DNA from 3 places in the Fictibacillus sp. EA-CB0309 genome. Region 2 is predicted to be linked to each of the others. Evidence: riboswitches for the same ligand, from Rfam matches in the RefSeq annotation. Region 2 holds a riboswitch; each other region holds the start of a gene.
What was found. A riboswitch is a leader RNA that binds a small molecule or an ion and turns the genes downstream of it on or off. The one in region 2 is predicted to bind S-adenosylmethionine.
Positions count from the first base shown of each region.

Region 1: linked by a shared signal. The riboswitch ahead of ACEWFH_RS14590 (2,3-diketo-5-methylthiopentyl-1-phosphate enolase) and the one ahead of ACEWFH_RS03620 (sulfite oxidase-like oxidoreductase) in region 2 are both predicted to bind S-adenosylmethionine.
Region 3: linked by a shared signal. The riboswitch ahead of ACEWFH_RS16330 (MetQ/NlpA family ABC transporter substrate-binding protein) and the one ahead of ACEWFH_RS03620 (sulfite oxidase-like oxidoreductase) in region 2 are both predicted to bind S-adenosylmethionine.

Region 1 is NZ_CP169271.1:2,612,208-2,617,855, reverse strand. It holds gene ACEWFH_RS14605 (carbon-nitrogen family hydrolase) at 1-714, opposite strand, end outside; partial or broken gene ACEWFH_RS14600 (aminotransferase class I/II-fold pyridoxal phosphate-dependent enzyme) at 821-1,985, shown strand; gene ACEWFH_RS14595 (hypothetical protein) at 2,072-2,194, shown strand; SAM riboswitch class I at 2,286-2,405, shown strand; gene ACEWFH_RS14590 (2,3-diketo-5-methylthiopentyl-1-phosphate enolase) at 2,483-3,724, shown strand; gene ACEWFH_RS14585 (2-hydroxy-3-keto-5-methylthiopentenyl-1-phosphate phosphatase) at 3,721-4,392, shown strand; gene ACEWFH_RS14580 (methylthioribulose 1-phosphate dehydratase) at 4,389-5,054, shown strand; gene ACEWFH_RS14575 (1,2-dihydroxy-3-keto-5-methylthiopentene dioxygenase) at 5,032-5,568, shown strand.
Region 2 is NZ_CP169271.1:626,575-632,222, forward strand. It holds gene ACEWFH_RS03600 (hypothetical protein) at 1-120, shown strand, start outside; gene ACEWFH_RS03605 (vWA domain-containing protein) at 135-683, shown strand; gene ACEWFH_RS03610 (hypothetical protein) at 736-927, opposite strand; gene ACEWFH_RS03615 (hypothetical protein) at 1,105-1,395, shown strand; gene ACEWFH_RS03620 (sulfite oxidase-like oxidoreductase) at 1,430-2,098, opposite strand; SAM riboswitch class I at 2,177-2,282, opposite strand; gene ACEWFH_RS03625 (hypothetical protein) at 2,322-2,531, opposite strand; gene ACEWFH_RS03630 (S8 family peptidase) at 2,661-3,839, opposite strand; gene ACEWFH_RS03635 (carboxymuconolactone decarboxylase family protein) at 4,350-4,598, shown strand; gene ACEWFH_RS03640 (VOC family protein) at 4,655-5,026, opposite strand; gene ACEWFH_RS03645 (DUF1648 domain-containing protein) at 5,146-5,643, shown strand.
Region 3 is NZ_CP169271.1:2,923,408-2,929,055, reverse strand. It holds gene ACEWFH_RS16345 (GerAB/ArcD/ProY family transporter) at 1-1,022, opposite strand, end outside; gene ACEWFH_RS16340 (spore germination protein) at 1,038-2,546, opposite strand; SAM riboswitch class I at 2,702-2,819, shown strand; gene ACEWFH_RS16335 (alpha/beta hydrolase family protein) at 3,050-3,862, shown strand; SAM riboswitch class I at 3,903-4,019, shown strand; gene ACEWFH_RS16330 (MetQ/NlpA family ABC transporter substrate-binding protein) at 4,147-4,971, shown strand; gene ACEWFH_RS16325 (hypothetical protein) at 5,005-5,184, shown strand; SAM riboswitch class I at 5,354-5,468, shown strand; gene ACEWFH_RS16320 (LVIVD repeat-containing protein) at 5,577-5,648, shown strand, end outside.

The DNA.
Region 1 (5,648 bases), 1.9 Mb from region 2:
AGAAATATCTGCTGTAAGAATCTCTTCGTTAAGGGAAGATCCCTCAGCGATAATATCTCCCCAAGGATCGATAATCATGGATTGTCCAGCAAACGTGTTATTCGGATCTTTCCCAACACGGTTACAAGCGACAACATAACATTGATTCTCAATAGCACGTGCAATAAGAAGTGCTCTCCAGTGTGTTTGTCTTTGAATCGGCCATTGTGCCGGAACGAATAGTATCTTTGCTCCATTTACAAATGGCGTACGAATCCACTCGGGAAAACGTATGTCATAACAGATCGCAGCAGTTGAAAGATTGCCGTCAATTGTAAACATACTAATGTTTATTCCAGGTGAGATGTATTTCTCTTCTTCCATAAGCGTGATCAGATGAGCTTTTGAATAAGTGCCGATATGCTCTCCGTTTCGGTTGAAGGTAAGTGATGTATTGTATACAGCGTTACCGTCACGATACGCGACAGATCCGCCTACAACATTGATGTTAAGCTCTTTCGATAGTTTGCTTAACCATTTTTTCGCACGATTCCCATTGTAATCACTGATCTCATCTAAGCGAGTTAAGTCATATCCAGTATCCCAAAGTTCTGGCAGTATAATCGTATCAGGATGATGCTCACTTACCGCTTCACGTATTTTATTTTCGATATGTTTATAATTTTTATCTGGATTGCCAAACTGAACATCTACTTGTATACAGGCAATTTTCATAACAGGACCCCCATCGTATAAAAAAGTCTTTACAGAATTTCTTTAAGCGTATAACATAACTGATTAGAATTTCAAGAACATTCAAATTAGACTGGAAGTGATGGAGATGAAACGTTTTGAGCAGGCAGAAGTAATGGGGAAGTTGCCAGAGCAATTTTTCGCAAAGCTTGTAAAAAAAGTATCTCACTATGTAGAACAAGGATATGACGTTATTAATCTTGGACAGGAAACCCCGATCAGCCCACGCCTCAACATATTGTTGAAGCTCTAAAAGAAGGTGCTGACAGACCTGAATTTCATAAATATTCACCGTTTCGCGGACATGGGTTTTTGAAACAGGCTGCTGCAGATTTTTATAAACGAGAATATGGTGTGACGCTAGACCCTGAGAAAGAAGTAGCTGTTCTTTTTGGGGGGAAAGTTGGTTTAGTAGAGTTATCGCAGTGCTATTTAAACCCAGGGGATGTTGCGCTCGTTCCGGACCCAGGATATCCAGACTATTGGTCAGGTGTAGCGATGGCAGGTGCTAAAATGGAGACGATGCCGCTTCGCCAAGAAAACGATTTTTACCCCGTTATGATGAACTTTCTGATTCAGTGCTCGATGAAGCGAAACTTATGTTTTTAAATTACCCGAATAACCCGACAGCTGGAGTAGGCAGTGAAGCATTTTTTGAAGAGACGATCGAAATAGCAAAAAAACATGATATTTTGGTTTGTCATGACTTCGCGTATGGTGCGATCGGATTTGATGGGGATAAACCTATTAGCTTTTTACAAGTTGAAGGAGCAAAGGATGTAGGAATCGAAATTTATACGCTTTCTAAAACGTACAACATGGCAGGATGGCGCGTTGGGTTTGCTGTCGGCAACGAATCTGTTATCGAATCTATTAATCTGCTGCAAGACCATTTTTATGTGAGCTTGTTTGGAGCGGTGCAGCATGCGGCAGCAGAAGCGCTGAATGGATCACAGGAATGTGTGGATGAATTAGTGAAAACTTACGAAAGGCGCCGTAATGCGTTCATCGGCCGTTTGAATGAAAACGGATGGAACGTGGAAGCACCAAAAGGATCGTTCTTCTGCTGGCTTCCGGTTCCAGAAGGATACACATCAGAAACATTCGCAGATTACTTGCTGGAAAAAGCACATGTTGTAGTCGCACCAGGAATCGGATTCGGAAGTGAAGGCGACAAATATGTCCGAGCAGGTCTTTTGACATCAGAAGAACGTTTGATTGAAGCGGCAGATCGAATCACTAAGCTGTTTTAAAAATTTTTTAGAGAAGAATCATTTCTAAAGAATGTTTTAGAGTCGTTTTTTTAAATACCACTTTGACGAGTTGATTGTAGTGTAAGGTGGGAGACTCCTGCGGGACAGGCGGGCAGGTGAGACACTTAAAAGTGAAACGCACAAATGTGGCTCACCGCCTGCCCCGCGGAAAGCGAGCACCTGAAATCAACAGCTTTCACAACTGTTAGAGCTTACTGAAAAGAGTTTTAAAAATTTTGGTTGACAGATTCTTCATGCCCTGTCATAATCACAATTAAAATTATATTCTAACAATTTGCACTCTTATTAAGAGCAGGTGGAGGGACTAGCCCGATGAAACCCGGCAACCATTCAGCTATATAATTTAGCTGAAAACGGTGCTAATTCTTGCAGCCTTATAATTAGGCTGAGAGATAAGAGGAAGCGGAACTGTCGATATTATGACGCCTCTTCCTCGTGAAGGGGCTTTTTGTGTGTCTGAAAGGAGTTAAACCAACATGAGTAAAATTACAGCGACGTATTTGGTACATGACAAAAAAGGAAATCTAGAGAAAAAAGCAGAAGGAATCGCGCTAGGCCTGACTGTTGGATCCTGGACAGACCTTCCTCAGCTCGAGCGGGATCAGCTTTTAAAACATAAAGGAATTGTAGAAGAAGTGACTGAACTTCCTGAGGATTCAGCTGCTGATCAGTATTTAGGCAGCAAGAGAACACGTGGATTGTTAAAAATCTCGTATCCTTCAGCCAACTTTTCTAACGATCTACCGGCCATCCTCACAACCGTTTTCGGTAAGCTTTCTTTAGACGGTGAGATCAAGCTCGTAGATTTAGAATTTGATAAACAGCTAGAACAAAGTTTTCTGGGTCCGAAATACGGTATTTCAGGCATAAGAGATATTCTTGGTGTTCATGATCGCCCTCTTGTAATGAGCATATTTAAAGGAGTTCTTGGAAAGGATCTTTCGTTCTTCGAGCAGCAATTATATGAGCAGGCTTTAGGCGGAGTAGACCTTGTGAAAGATGATGAAATTCTGTTTGAAAATCACCTTACTCCTTTTGAAGAAAGAATCAGAGTGGCTAAAAAAGTATTAGATTCTGTTCACAGTAGAACAGGAGAAAAGACGCTTTATGCGGTAAACCTGACAGGCAGAACAAGTGAACTTCGCGATAAAGCAAGACGTGCAGCAGAATTAGGAGCAAATGCTTTATTGTTTAACGTTTTGTCCTACGGTCCTGACGTCCTGCAAGAATTGGCAGAGGATAAAGAAATTCCGCTTCCAATTATGGCGCATCCCGCATTATCGGGAGCGATCGGATCATCTTCTCTTTACGGAATTGGGTATTCAGTTTTGCTAGGAAAACTGCTTCGTTATGCAGGAGCCGACCTGGTACTGTTCCCATCTCCATATGGAAGTGTGGCGCTTGATCGCCATGAAACGTTAAGCATTGCAGAGGCATTGACGACAGATGATATTACACTGAAAAAGTCATTCCCGGTACCATCAGCAGGGATCCACCCAGGTTTAACGCCGGTTTTATATAATGACTTCGGTGTAGACAGCGTGATCAACGCAGGTGGGGGAATTCATGGGCATCCAGATGGAGCAGCAGGTGGTGCACGAGCATTCCGCCAAGCTGTAGATGCCGTTGTGAAAGGTGAAGACTTTGATCATTATGCTGAGAAACACCCTGAACTACAAAAAGCCCTAGAGCTTTGGGGCGGGGTGCCGGTAAAATGACAACCTATCAATCTGTAATCTTTTGTGATTTTGATGGGACAGTCACCGAAAAGGATAACATCGTCGCGATCATGGAGGAATTTTCACCTGAGGGCTGGCAGCCAATCGTGCAGGAAATTCTAAGCGAAAATATCTCGATCCGTGAAGGGGTCGGAAAGATGTTTTCCAGAATTTCTTCAGATAAAAAGCAGGAAATCATCGAATTCGTATTAACCCGTTCCAAGATTAGAGACGGCTTTCAGGAGTTTATTAATTTTACGAAAGAGGAAAATATTCCGCTTTATATCGTAAGCGGCGGCATTGATTTTTTTGTTCATCCAGTCTTGGAAAATAAAATCGAGCCTGAACACATTATTTGCAATGCCAGTGACTTTTCCGGCGACACGATAAAAATTCTTTGGCCGAACGCATGTGATAATTTGTGTGATAACGACTGCGGTTGCTGTAAGCCTTCTGTCATTCGTCGATTAGAAGATCAGTTCCATGATGCAGAGAAAATTGTAATCGGCGATTCGATCACCGATCTGCAAGCATCTAAATTGGCTGACGTAGTGTTTGCAAGAGACTATCTGATTGAAAAATGTGAGGAAAATCATATTTCATACACACCTTTTGAAACGTTTCATGACATCATTCATGCATTAGAGAAACGAGGTGTAAAAAGTTGAGTAAACAACAGCGCTGGAATGAGCTTGCGGATGTAAAAGACGAACTCGCTGCCCGAGATTGGTTCCCAGGCACAAGTGGAAACGTATCTATTAAAGTTAGTGACACGCCCCTAGCCTTTTACGTATCAGCAAGCGGAAAAGACAAAACAAAGCGTACATCAGAAGACTTTCTTTTAGTTGATGAGTATGGAAATTCTATCGAAGAAACTAATCTGAGAGCTTCTGCAGAAACAGGTATTCATTGCGAAGTGTATCGATTAACCGATGCTGGCTGCTGTTTGCACGTTCATACAGTGGACAACAACCTAATTTCTGAACTGTATGGAGATAAAGGGGAGATTACATTCCAAGGTCAGGAGCTCATAAAAGCATTCGGGATTTGGGAAGAAGACGGGAAGATTACGGTTCCGATTGTGGAAAACTATGCAGATTTAACAAAGCTCTCTGAAGCCGTTGGTGCGGTAATAAAGCCTGACACGAAAGCTGTACTTATTCGAAATCACGGTATCACCGTATGGGGCAAAAACGCATTCGAAGCGAAGAAACACTTAGAAGCTTTTGAGTTTTTGTTCTCGTATCACATAAAACTGCAAACTCTATCTTTCTTAAATAAAAATAACTCATTTGGAGGCGTAAAAAATGGCACAACTAAGATTTCATGATAACAACGAAAGAATTGAAAACCAAAGTGAAGTAGAAGCTTACCTAAACTCGCAGGAAGTTATTTACGAAAAGTGGGACATTGAGAAACTTCCAGCACACCTGCGTGAGAACTACGCGTTAAGCGACGAGGACAAAGCAGAAGTGATTCAAACTTTCCGTAGCGAAATTGACGATATTTCAGAGCGCAGAGGCTATGTGACTGAAGACGTTATTTCTCTTTCTGACGCAACACCAAACTTAGATGAACTTCTGAAAAATTTCTTGGCAGAACACCACCACACAGATGACGAAGTACGCTTTATCGTTTCAGGACACGGAATTTTTGCCATCGAAGGGCCAAATGGAAGATTCTTTGATGTAGAACTTGAGCCAGGGGACTTGATCTCAGTTCCAGAAAACTTCCGTCATTACTTCACACTGCAAGAAGACCGAAAAGTTGTAGCAGTGCGTATTTTCAAATCAAAAGAAGGCTGGGTTCCGATCTACGATAAAGAGCCACAAGAAGCAAAGTAATGATAATAAAGCATACCTTTTCTTTTTGAAAGGTGTGCTTTTTTATAGAATGTAACCCTATTTCTATAAATCTAGATGAC
Region 2 (5,648 bases):
CTGCACTTCGGGAGACTAGGGAAGAAGCTTACAAGACTTGCGACCGATAAGAACCCAAGACTTTTCCGAAAAAGCAAGAGTCTCAGCATGAACTCGACACAACGTTCACGCTGCTCGTAGACTGTTCAGCGTCCATGTTTAACAAGATGGAAGAGACGCAAAAAGGGATTGTTCTTTTTCACGAAACATTAAAAGCACTCAGAATCCCTCATTCCGTTGTCGGTTTTTGGGAAGATGCAGCTGATGCTACATCCAACGACCAACCCAACTACTTTCATGAAGTGATTTCTTACAGAAATTCGCTTCATCAGTCAGGATCATCGATCATACAGCTCGAGCCGCAAGAAGACAATCGTGATGGCTACGCGATCCGCCGTATGGGTGAGGAGCTCGCAAAACGGCCAGAGCAGCAAAAGGTCCTGCTCGTTTTCTCAGACGGTGAGCCAGCCGCCTTCGATTACGAATCGCACGGTGTACTTGATACGCACGAAGCGGTTACTCGAACGCGCAAACTCGGAATCGAAACGATCGGCATGTTCATCGCGAACGGAGAAATAACGGAGGAAGAAGAGAAGCTAATGCAGAACATTTACGGACCGCAAAACGTAGTCGTGCCAAGCGCGGCTGAACTTGTTGACTACCTCATGCCCGTATTGCGCAAACTGCTTTTCAAATCTTTATAAAAACGCCAAAACGCCCAGGACAACAGATCCCAGGCGTTTTTTTATGTATGTATTAATACTCCAGCAGCTTCAGCCAAGCGAAAATCACGCCAACAAACCCCGTGTAGCTAAAGATCCTGACAGACCATTCTGGTAAGGCTGTTCGAAGCAGGCTTGAGAATATGCCGACCACTATAAAAGCAGCAAGCAAAATATAAATTGAAATGATATCAAACGGAATACGCAAAGACAGCCAGTGTTCCATCGCCAAACCCCCTAGTATGGATAATATCGGTCAAAATGCCTATACATTAAGAAAGAAAATCCTTGAAAACAAAAATTCGTACCCAAAATCCAGCATTCTAAGGAGTTAACATCGGGCACCGGAACTAGGGCAAACGCATATTGTATTGTAGATATCAGGGTGTAAGGAGTGAAGAGTTTGAACCAGCGTGTAGTAGACGTTATTTTAGCAGAAGCAGAAGAACAATACTTAGCGAACAATAAAGACGGTGCAACGTTTGCAGCCGAACTCGCCTTGCTCGCATCAACGCTCGTAACTGCCGGGGACTTCCTGGCAACATTCAGCGCTGCCATCGCACTCAAACAAATCTACATCGATCAAGCACAAGCTCAAAAAGACCAGCAAGAACAAGAAGCGCAGATGAAAGACATCCAAGATCAGCTGACTGCACTCAAAAACGAAATCAAAATGCTTAGGGGAAAAAGGTAAAAGCACTTTTCCCCTTAACTATTTTCCCGAAGGATCAATCATACTCTTTCTTCTTCCACTCATCCTCAGGCATCTCAAACTCATCGCTCGAGAAACGCTCCTCCTTAAACGGATCACCGTACATATGAAAGCCATTCTGCTCCCAAAAACCAGGCTGATCTTCCGCTAAAAACTCAAACTTTCGGATCCACTTTGCGCTTTTCCAAAAATAAAGATGAGGAACCACAAGGCGAAGCGGGAATCCGTGCTTGTCTGTTAGCGGTTTGCCGTCAAATGAGTGTGCGAGCAGCACGTCATCATGCAGCAGATCTTCAAGCGGTACATTCGTTGTATAATCATAATCCGCGTGGACCATTACGTACTTCGCTTTTGGATCCACATCAATGTGCTTCAGAAAATCTGTAAACTTGACGCCTTCAAACGCATTGTCGAATCTCGACCATCTTGTTACACAATGAATGTCGCGTACGACCGTGGTTTGTGGCATCTTCATGATGTCTTCAAAAGTAAATTCGACATGTTTCCCAACGAGTCCTTCTACAGAGAACGACCATTTTTTCATGTCATAAACAGGCACGTCACCTTCGTGTAAAATTGGAAACCGCTCCGTAACCACTTGTCCAGGCGGCAGCCTGCCTTCAAGCTTTTCATCAACTTCTGGAACGCGCATCTTCTTAATGCGATCCGCTTTATTAAGACTCATAAATCTCAGCATCCTCTCTAACAAACTAAAAAACGCCCTCTTTTAAATAAAAAGAGGACGAATGATTCCGTACACATCCTCTTATCTTTCAGTTTAAAAACTGTTAGATGTAGCACCGTGCCTAAAGAATAGGTGGTTGCCGGGCTTCATAGGGCTAATTCCCTCCGCCTGCTCGAAATAAGAGACCGAATAAATCGGCTAAAACGTATTAAAGTTACACTTATTATGACATAGGAGCATAAAAAATCAATGACATTTCCTTGGATATTCCAAGATACAACACAACGATTCCGAAAATGGCGGTGCTGATCAAGAAGAAGTAAACGATTTTTTCTTCCGCTTCCTTTTCGCTCTGTCTTTTTTCCGCTTCAGTCGATTCGCCCTTACCAGAACCTTGCGACGTTCTTTTCTTTTGTTTACCAAAACCAAACATAGGATTACCCTCCGCTCTTCACACGTTTCCTGTTAACAGTTTTTCATGTAAAAGCGAATTTTAAACAAAAAACCCCTAGAAGTCTTATTAAAAAAGACTCCTAGAGGCTATGAAACCACTTCTCACATATTATTGCTGAACGGCTTTTGCTGCATTCACTCGGCCGTTTTGGAACAGCGTGCCCGTGCCTGTTACAGGATCAGCTGTATCTTCAAGTGCTGCACGAATTTGTGAAGCGTTCTTACCTTGAGCAGCCAGAAGTCCAGCTACACCTGCAACAACGGGTGATGCCATGGACGTTCCTGAGAAACTCGCATACTGGTTGTTTGGTGTTGTCGAATAGATATCCACGCCAGGTGCCGCAATATCAACCCACGTACCAAAGTTAGAGAAAGAAGCTTTTTGATCGTTTTGATCCGTAGCGGCAACCGCGATCGCGTTCGAATAGTAAGCAGGATAGCTAGGAAGTAAGACCCCAGAGTTACCAGCAGCAGCGATTACGAGCGATCCTTTGCTAGATGCATAGTTCACCGCATCTTCAAGAGTTTGCGTACCAACAGATCCACCGAGACTTAAGTTGATAACTTGCGCGCCTTGATCAGCCGCATAACGGATACCTTGTGCTACATCATCCAGTGAACCACTGCCTTCTGCGTCTAACACGCGAACAGCTAGAATTGAAGCTTTAGGAGCCAGCCCTGCGATACCAACACCGTTATTCGTGTTCGCAGCTGCGATACCTGCAACGTGAGTACCATGTTCGTTCTCATCGATCGGATCGTTGTCATCATCAACGAAGTCAGCACCCTTTATTACTTTTCCAGCTAGATCCGGGTGATTGTAGTCAACGCCGGTATCGATTACAGCGATTTTTACAGATGACGAACTTTGCGTTGTGTCCCAAGCTTGCTCGGCACCAACTTTTTGAGGAGCGTATTGTTGCTTATATGCAGGGTCGTTCGGAACATAACTCGCATGGAACGTAGCGTTCGGCTCAGCGTATTCCACGGATTCTAAACTCTCATATTTCTTTACTGCATCTGCCACATTGCCATCGACTTTTACAACGGTAAAGTCTTTCGTCACATCCACAACTTTACCACCAAACTTTGAAACACTATTTTCAACAGAGCTTGCAGCTGAAACAGAATCCTTGAAGTGTACGATAATTTCCTGTGATGCAGCTTCCTGTTTAGCTGAAGGTGTAAAAGAAGCTTCCTTCACTCCTGACTCAGCAGCTGAAGCTGGAAGAGCCAAAGAGACGACTAGTGGTACAGATGCGGCAAATGCCACGAAACGCTTTAACATAAAAATCACTCCTCAGATGTATTTACCAAGCAGACTTGGCTTTGGTTGGTAAGGAATTCAACAGCATTTTACAAAACCCTTTATTGTTATCCGAAAATAATGATAACTTACTACAATGCTGTCGAAGGTGAGACTTTTTATCTATGGTTAAAGCGTAACATGTGAAACTATTTTATTATCTTAAGATAGAGTTACGATAGTAAACATTACATAACAAAACTGTAAAGGAAACATAAAGACGTGAGCTGAAACAGAATGATGTAAACTTTTGGAGAAGCCATGTAAGCTAAAAATGAATAATGAAATTTGAGGAGGAGGATAAAAAATGGCACGTTTACCCGAAGTGAATGTTGAGGGAACACCGTTTAAAAAAGCACTTGCCAATGCGCCAGAATTCTTGATGCTTTTCAGCAAATGGACAAGGCACTGAACAACATCCTAGAGCCAGAACTCATGGAAATGCTCCGCTTGCGAGCGGCCTCAAACAACGGCTGCGATTACTGACAAAGCATGGACTACGGGACTCTGGACGAGTCCGCTCGACAAACAGCGATGAAACAAGGAAACGCTGAACTGTCAGACCGCCAGCGGCTAGCTTTAGAACTCGCCGACCACATCATGGCGTATCACGGCCAGCTGCCAGATGAACTTTACAACCGGTTAACACAACATTTTACCCGCGAAGAAATCATTGCGCTCTTTTTCCAGATCGGAAGTAAAAACGGAGCAAACTGGTTTATTATCGCGATGGGAATTTAAAATAAATAAGTAATTAGAAAACGTCCAGATCAGCTTCATCTGGACGTTTTTATGTATTATCTATGTTGATCCACAAGAATAGGGTTGCCATCAGGATCCTCTATTGTAAAACTAGCCGGTCCTGCGCTCGTTTCGTCAGCTTCCGTCAGCAATTTTATTCCTTCTTCCTTAAGGTGTTTTTGAAGGTCTCGGATATCCGTAAAGTGATCGAGGTTTTTGGCATCTTGATCCCAACCCGGATTAAAAGTGAGAATGTTCTTTTCAAACATGCCTTGAAACAGACCAATAATGGTACTTTGATTCTTCATGATCAGCCAGTTTTGAGTAATGTCCCCGCCTAATGCTTCAAATCCTAAGTTTTCATAAAATGCTTTTGACTTGTGAATATCTTTTACACTTAAACTTACAGAGAATGCGCCTAGTTTCATAAGTCCTCCTCAGGAAAAATAAGATACCTCAACTATAATTGTGAATTTCCGCAAACACAATATGGACGAAACTTTAACTGGAAAAAAACGTATTAGTGAAGTAGAGGAGGTTGTAAACGATGTATGAAAGTCGACCAAAATTTAAAATTCCTAAGACATTACTTGAAAACTTTTTAGACATAGCTACGATTTCTCTCTTTATTGCGGCTGTAGGAAGCTTAATGATGCAATGGTCTTCCATTCCAGACACCGTGCCGACTCATTATAACGCAGCGGGTGAACCAGACGGCTGGGGAAGTAAAAACAATCTTTGGATTCTGTTCGTCATTGGATTAATGACATGGATTTTACTTACCATCGTAGAAAAATTTCCGCACATCTACAATTATTTCAATCTCACCGAGGAAAACGCAGAGCGACAGTACAAAAACGCACGCCTTATGCTAAATATCATTAAAAATGAAATGCTATTGTTCTTCGTTTATATGAGCTGGGTGAGTGCAGGAGTGGCAAAAGGGGTTCAAGAGGGACTAGGCGTGTGGATTTTACCGATCTTTATCATCGGAATCACCGCAACAATTGCTCTTTTCATTGTTAGATCCATAAAATTGAAGTGAAGTAA
Region 3 (5,648 bases), 1.6 Mb from region 2:
AGAATATAAAAACCAACTTGAGAGACTCTGCTGTTCAGCATGTCGACCTGCTGCCGATCGATGACAAGAATACACATTACAAAAACGACAAAAAGTAATGCGCGTAACGCACTTTTTTGTTTGATTTTATATAACCGATGCATACCTCGGCTGACAGACCACAACCCAATGCATAGGTTAGGTAAAATAACAAAAATCCAAAGAGCGATTCCTGCATATTCGAAACGCTGTGCAAATGGGAGGTCCACGATTTTCCAAAGTGTAAGTGTTGCCCAAATCGTGTGTTGCAGCTGTTCTTGATTAAAATAAACAAACGAAACAAATATGGTAATCAAGTACGTAAACATCGTAAATAGATTGCCGAAATGTGCCCATTTATGAGACTTTTCAGGGTGTTTCAGAAACGGTAGATACATCAAGATTAATTCAAAGCCCAAATAATCAAGCGTAACACCTTTCGTTGCAGCCATGAGCTCACTAAATGAATGATCTAGTATCGGAAGAAGATTTGTATAATGAGCATCTTTTAGTGCGTAATATTTTAGTAAAAATAGAGGCAAGGTTATGAAGAATCCTAGCACAGATAGTCCTGCAACAATCCGTATTCCTCCTACAACAAAAGAATAAGCAAGTCCGAGTAAAATAAAGCTGATAACCGCTGTATTAAGTTCGGGGAACATCCAAATCTGAATCACTTCTATATATGTTCTCAGCACGGTTACGATCGTTGAGCTGAAATACAGCAAAAGAAGAAAACTTAACACACCGCCAATCCACTTTCCGAACAAATTTCGATGCACGCCAATAATATCGGTATTCTCTTTTGAAAGAATCCGATAAATCATCCAGATCAATACATTGAATGATAGGCCTCCAAGCACCACGGCGATCCAGGCATCATGACCTGCGGATTTCGCGATGTACCGTTCGAATCCTAGGATACCTACGCCAATCTGCATCGTTGTGACGATGTAAAACGCCATATAGGGTGATATCTGTTTGTTTTCACTAATCTGAGACATACATATCCCTCTTTTTTAGTCCTCTATGTCATGCTTTTCATTTGCGCGTTTCTTATTCATCCTTTTTTTATCGTTAGGTCTTAATGAGGTAGGACGATTGTATTGAGTATTGAACGGCAGACGGATGAGCGCATCTTTCAAATCATTCGTACGTAGCGGATAAAGCGGTGCGATATAAGGTCTGCCGAGTGACGTCAACTTCAATAAATGTGACAGGATAAAAGCAAAGCAAATTACCACACCAAGTACACCTAAAAATTGTGCAAATAATAAAAACGGAAAGCGCAACAAACGGATGGTGTTACTCATCTGATACACAGGTGTTGTAAAAGAAGCGAGCGCGGCTAACGCGACAATAATCAAAAGAACGTTACTTGTAAGCCCAGCTTGAACGGCGGCTGTTCCGATTACGATCCCGCCAACGATCCCGATTGTCTGACCGACCTTAGAAGGAAGTCTTGCTCCTGCCTCACGCAGCAACTCAATCGATAGTTCTAAAACAACAGCTTCAAGTATAGGCGGAAAAGGGATATCGTTACGTGACGCCACAAGGGTCGCCAGCAGATTTTCAGGAATCATCTCATAATGAAAGGTTAAAACCGCTACATAAAGCGGCGTGGATAACACAGAAAACATAACGGCCATCAGTCGGATCAGACGAAAAGCAGAAGCTAGTACCCAGTTTAGGAAATAGTCTTCAAAGGCCGAGAAGAATTCAACGATTGTTGTTGGTCCAGTCAACGCGTGTGGCGATCCATCGGCTATAATCGCTACTTTACCTTCTGCTAATACACTTGCCACACGGTCAGGACGTTCCGTATCAATGAGCTGTGGAAAAGGTGAATTCCCATTGTCTGAGATCATCTGATTAATATAGGAGCTGTCTACGATATGATCATATTCAATATCGTTGACCCGCTGTATCGCTGTATTTACGTTTTCTGAATCAGCAATTCCATCTATGTAGATAATGGCAACCCTTGTTTTTGAGAGTTTACCAACGCGAACCTCTTTTACTGTGAACTCAGGGATCGGCAATCTTTTTCGTATAAGGTTCAGGTTCGTATCGAGTGATTCTACGAATGCTTCCTTAGGACCAACTACGCTGAACTCTGTTTCGGGAATAGAGATCTGCCGGTTTTCTGTAGAAAGACTGGGAATCAACAAACCCTCTGTATCTTCTTTATTCATCTGTATAAGAATAAAGCCTTCTGTTACTTTGTTAGCGATATCACGAACATCATTTGTCTTTACTATGCCATCTAAAGGCAAGTGTTTCTGGATATCATCTAGATTTTGAAGGGTAAGATCCGTTATATAGGGTAATAAGTCACGGTGGACAAATTCTGGGTTTACGAGTGTTTTATAATATGAGATATAAAATGTGCTTGCCGATGATTGTTTGACCGTGGAAAAATCTGCAGAAGCACTCAGTTTTTCCATCAATTCTTGGAAAGTTAAAGAATCTCGATTATTGGTCGGTTTTGGTTCTGGTTGTTTTTTCTTTTTCTTAAAAAAGTTCACGTGCGGCCACCCACTCGTTTTGAAGTAAGTTATTTTCCTAGCATTTCCTGACACCTTAATAATATTCTGATATGGTGCTTCCGGTAGGGTAGCGATTTTATCGTTGACATCTAATGACAGTTAGCCTATGATTATCATTAAATTAAATATTCAAACTCTTATTAAGAGCAGGCGGAGGGAATTAGCCCTATGAAGCCCGGCAACCATCGGCAAAACGTATGTTTTTACCGAAACGGTGCTAAATCTAACAGCGGTCACGCTGAAAGATGAGAGAACGAACGGATCTTACTTACTAAACCGTGTTCTCTTATGAACGCGGTTTTTTGTTTTTTCTATGAGTAGGTGCATGGACGGCTTGTTAGTTGTGGTTTTGTCGAATGGCCTTTATTTTGCGATTTAGACTTAATTGAGGATCAAAACGACTTAATTTTTTCATTTTAGACTTAATTGGTTCACATTTAGACTTAATTTGTACCTCATAAAAGTAAAAAGGAGTGGGTGAGATGGACTTAACGGGATGTATACAGTGGAAAGGGAAGAAATTAGCTCACACCATACATTATCCAGCGGGATTTAAGGGTGGCACCGAAAAGTTTCCGCTCATTATCATCTGTCACGGATTTACGAGTACACGAATCGGAGTGGATCGTTTATTTGTAAAAACCGCTCAAGCATTGGTGCAACTTGGATTTGCCGTTTTGCGATTTGACTATGCCGGCTGTGGTGAAAGCGATGGGGAATATGGGGATAACGAATTTGCGTGTTTTATTGACCAGACGAAAAGAGTAATTTCATATGGCAGCAAGCTTCCGAACGTGGATAGGGATTCACTAACGCTAATTGGTCATAGTCTAGGCGGGGCGGTTGCGGCTTGTACAGCGGCTGAGGATGATCGCGTCGGGAATGTTGTCCTATGGTCGGCGGTAGGAAATCCCTTTGAAGATATTAAGGAGATTGTCGGATATAACGGAGAACATGCGGTAATCGATCATTTAGGATACGCCATCACGGAAGATTTTCTCTTGTCGCTCCAAGCTTTCGCGCCTATTGAGGAAATTCGGAATTATGATGGCAACGTACTCTTGATCCATGGTACGGCAGACCCCGTGATTTCATCAGGTTATTGCAGAAATTATTTTGATGAAGCAGTGGCTCGAAAAGTTGGGAGCAGTAAGATGGTTCTTGTTGAAGGCGCGAATCATACGTTTTCTTCCATAGCTCACTTTGATCAGCTGATCACGGCCACTTCTGATTGGCTTTTGAAGCATGCAGCACATGGGTTTCAGAATAATTTGAAAAAAGTGTTTGACATGTAATGGAATTCCTGTAATAATACAAAGTAATTTGATAGGAATACTCTTATTAAGAGCAGGTGGAGGGAATTAGCCCTATGAAGCCCGGCAACCATTCGTACTGAATCGCCAGTATGGAAACGGTGCTAAATCTAACAGTGGTCACGCTGAGAGATGAGAGGAAATCGGATCTATTTTTCGAGAAGCCTTCTGTCTCTTTTATGAGCTCAGAAGGCTTTTTGCATGCTGCCTCTTGTAGAGTTTTTATCAAAGAAAAAATAGAAAAATAGGGAATAGGGGAGAAAGAAATGAAAAGAATAATTCAAGTTTTACTCGCGAGTTTGGCAGTGTTTGTATTAGCAGCTTGTGGATCATCAGCAACAAGCGGCGGGGAGAAAACAGAAAAGCTGGTAGTTGGGGCATCGAACGTACCGCATGCTGAGATTTTAGAAGAAGCTAAGCCACTTTTAAAAGAAAAAGGCGTTGATCTAGAAATCGTTACATTCCAAGACTACATCTTGCCGAATAAGTCACTTTATGAAAAAGAAATCGATGCGAACTACTTTCAGCACATTCCATATTTGACACAGCAAGTGAAAGACAACCCGAAGTACAAGTTTGAAAATGCTGGTGCGGTTCACCTTGAGCCGATGGGAGTTTATTCGAAGAGACATAAGTCATTGAAGGATCTTCCGGATGGCGCGAAAGTAATCTTAAGTAACTCGGTTGCTGAGCATGGACGTATTCTTTCCATCTTTGAAGCAGAAGGGCTGATCAAGCTTAAAGAAGGAAAAGGCTATGAAGCACAGCTTAGCGATATTGTAGAAAATCCGAAGAATCTTGAGTTTGTGGCAGACATCGATCCAGGTCTATTAACAAAAGCGTATGAGCACGATGAAGGAGACGCAATTGTTATCAACACAAACTTCGCGATTGATGCAGATCTAAACCCGAAAGAAGATTCTATCGCACTAGAAGGATCTGAATCACCATTTGCGAACATCATCACGGTTCGTGAAGGAGACAAAGACAAAAAAGCGATCAAAACATTGCTAGAAGTGCTTCACTCAAAAGAAATCACAGACTTTATTGACAAAGAGTACAAAGGTTCTGTGCTTGCTGTGACAGAGTAAAATTAGATTAATTACGTCTTGTTTTCGAGGTGAATGAAACTGGGAATCTTATCTGACCGTGTAAACGAGCGCAGGGAAAGAATCATTACTTTTATTCTTGCTGCCGCTAAATTAGAGTATCAGTTAAACGATAAGGATTATTACCACAGACTGCCTCTAGCCAAATTAGAGCAAGAATATAAGGAACTTAAGGAACTGCAGAAAAAGTTATAGTAAGTGAACTTAGAGCAGCCGTATATCGACTGCTCTTTTTTTATGGGTGATGATAGGTTGCTTGAAGCAAGAAATTTCACCAATTAGGTCATCCAAAAGTTTATTTGAGAAAAATATATTGACATTACATGAAATTCCTGTAATAATACATAGTAATTTGATAGGAATACTCTTATTAAGAGCAGGTGGAGGGAATTAGCCCTATGAAACCCGGCAACCATTCTTACTGAATAGCCAGTAGGAAAACGGTGCTAAATCTAACAGCGAACGCTGAGAGATGAGAGGAAATCGGATTTTTTTCGGAAGCCTTCTGTCTCTTTTATGAGTTCAGAAGGCTTTTTGTATTCTGCCTCTTGTAGAGTTTCTATCAAAAAATCTAAGGAGGAATTATTTTGAAAAGAAAATTTTTGTTAAGTACAGCGCTAGTCACGGGGTTAACGGTTTCGTCTATCTTACCAGTTACA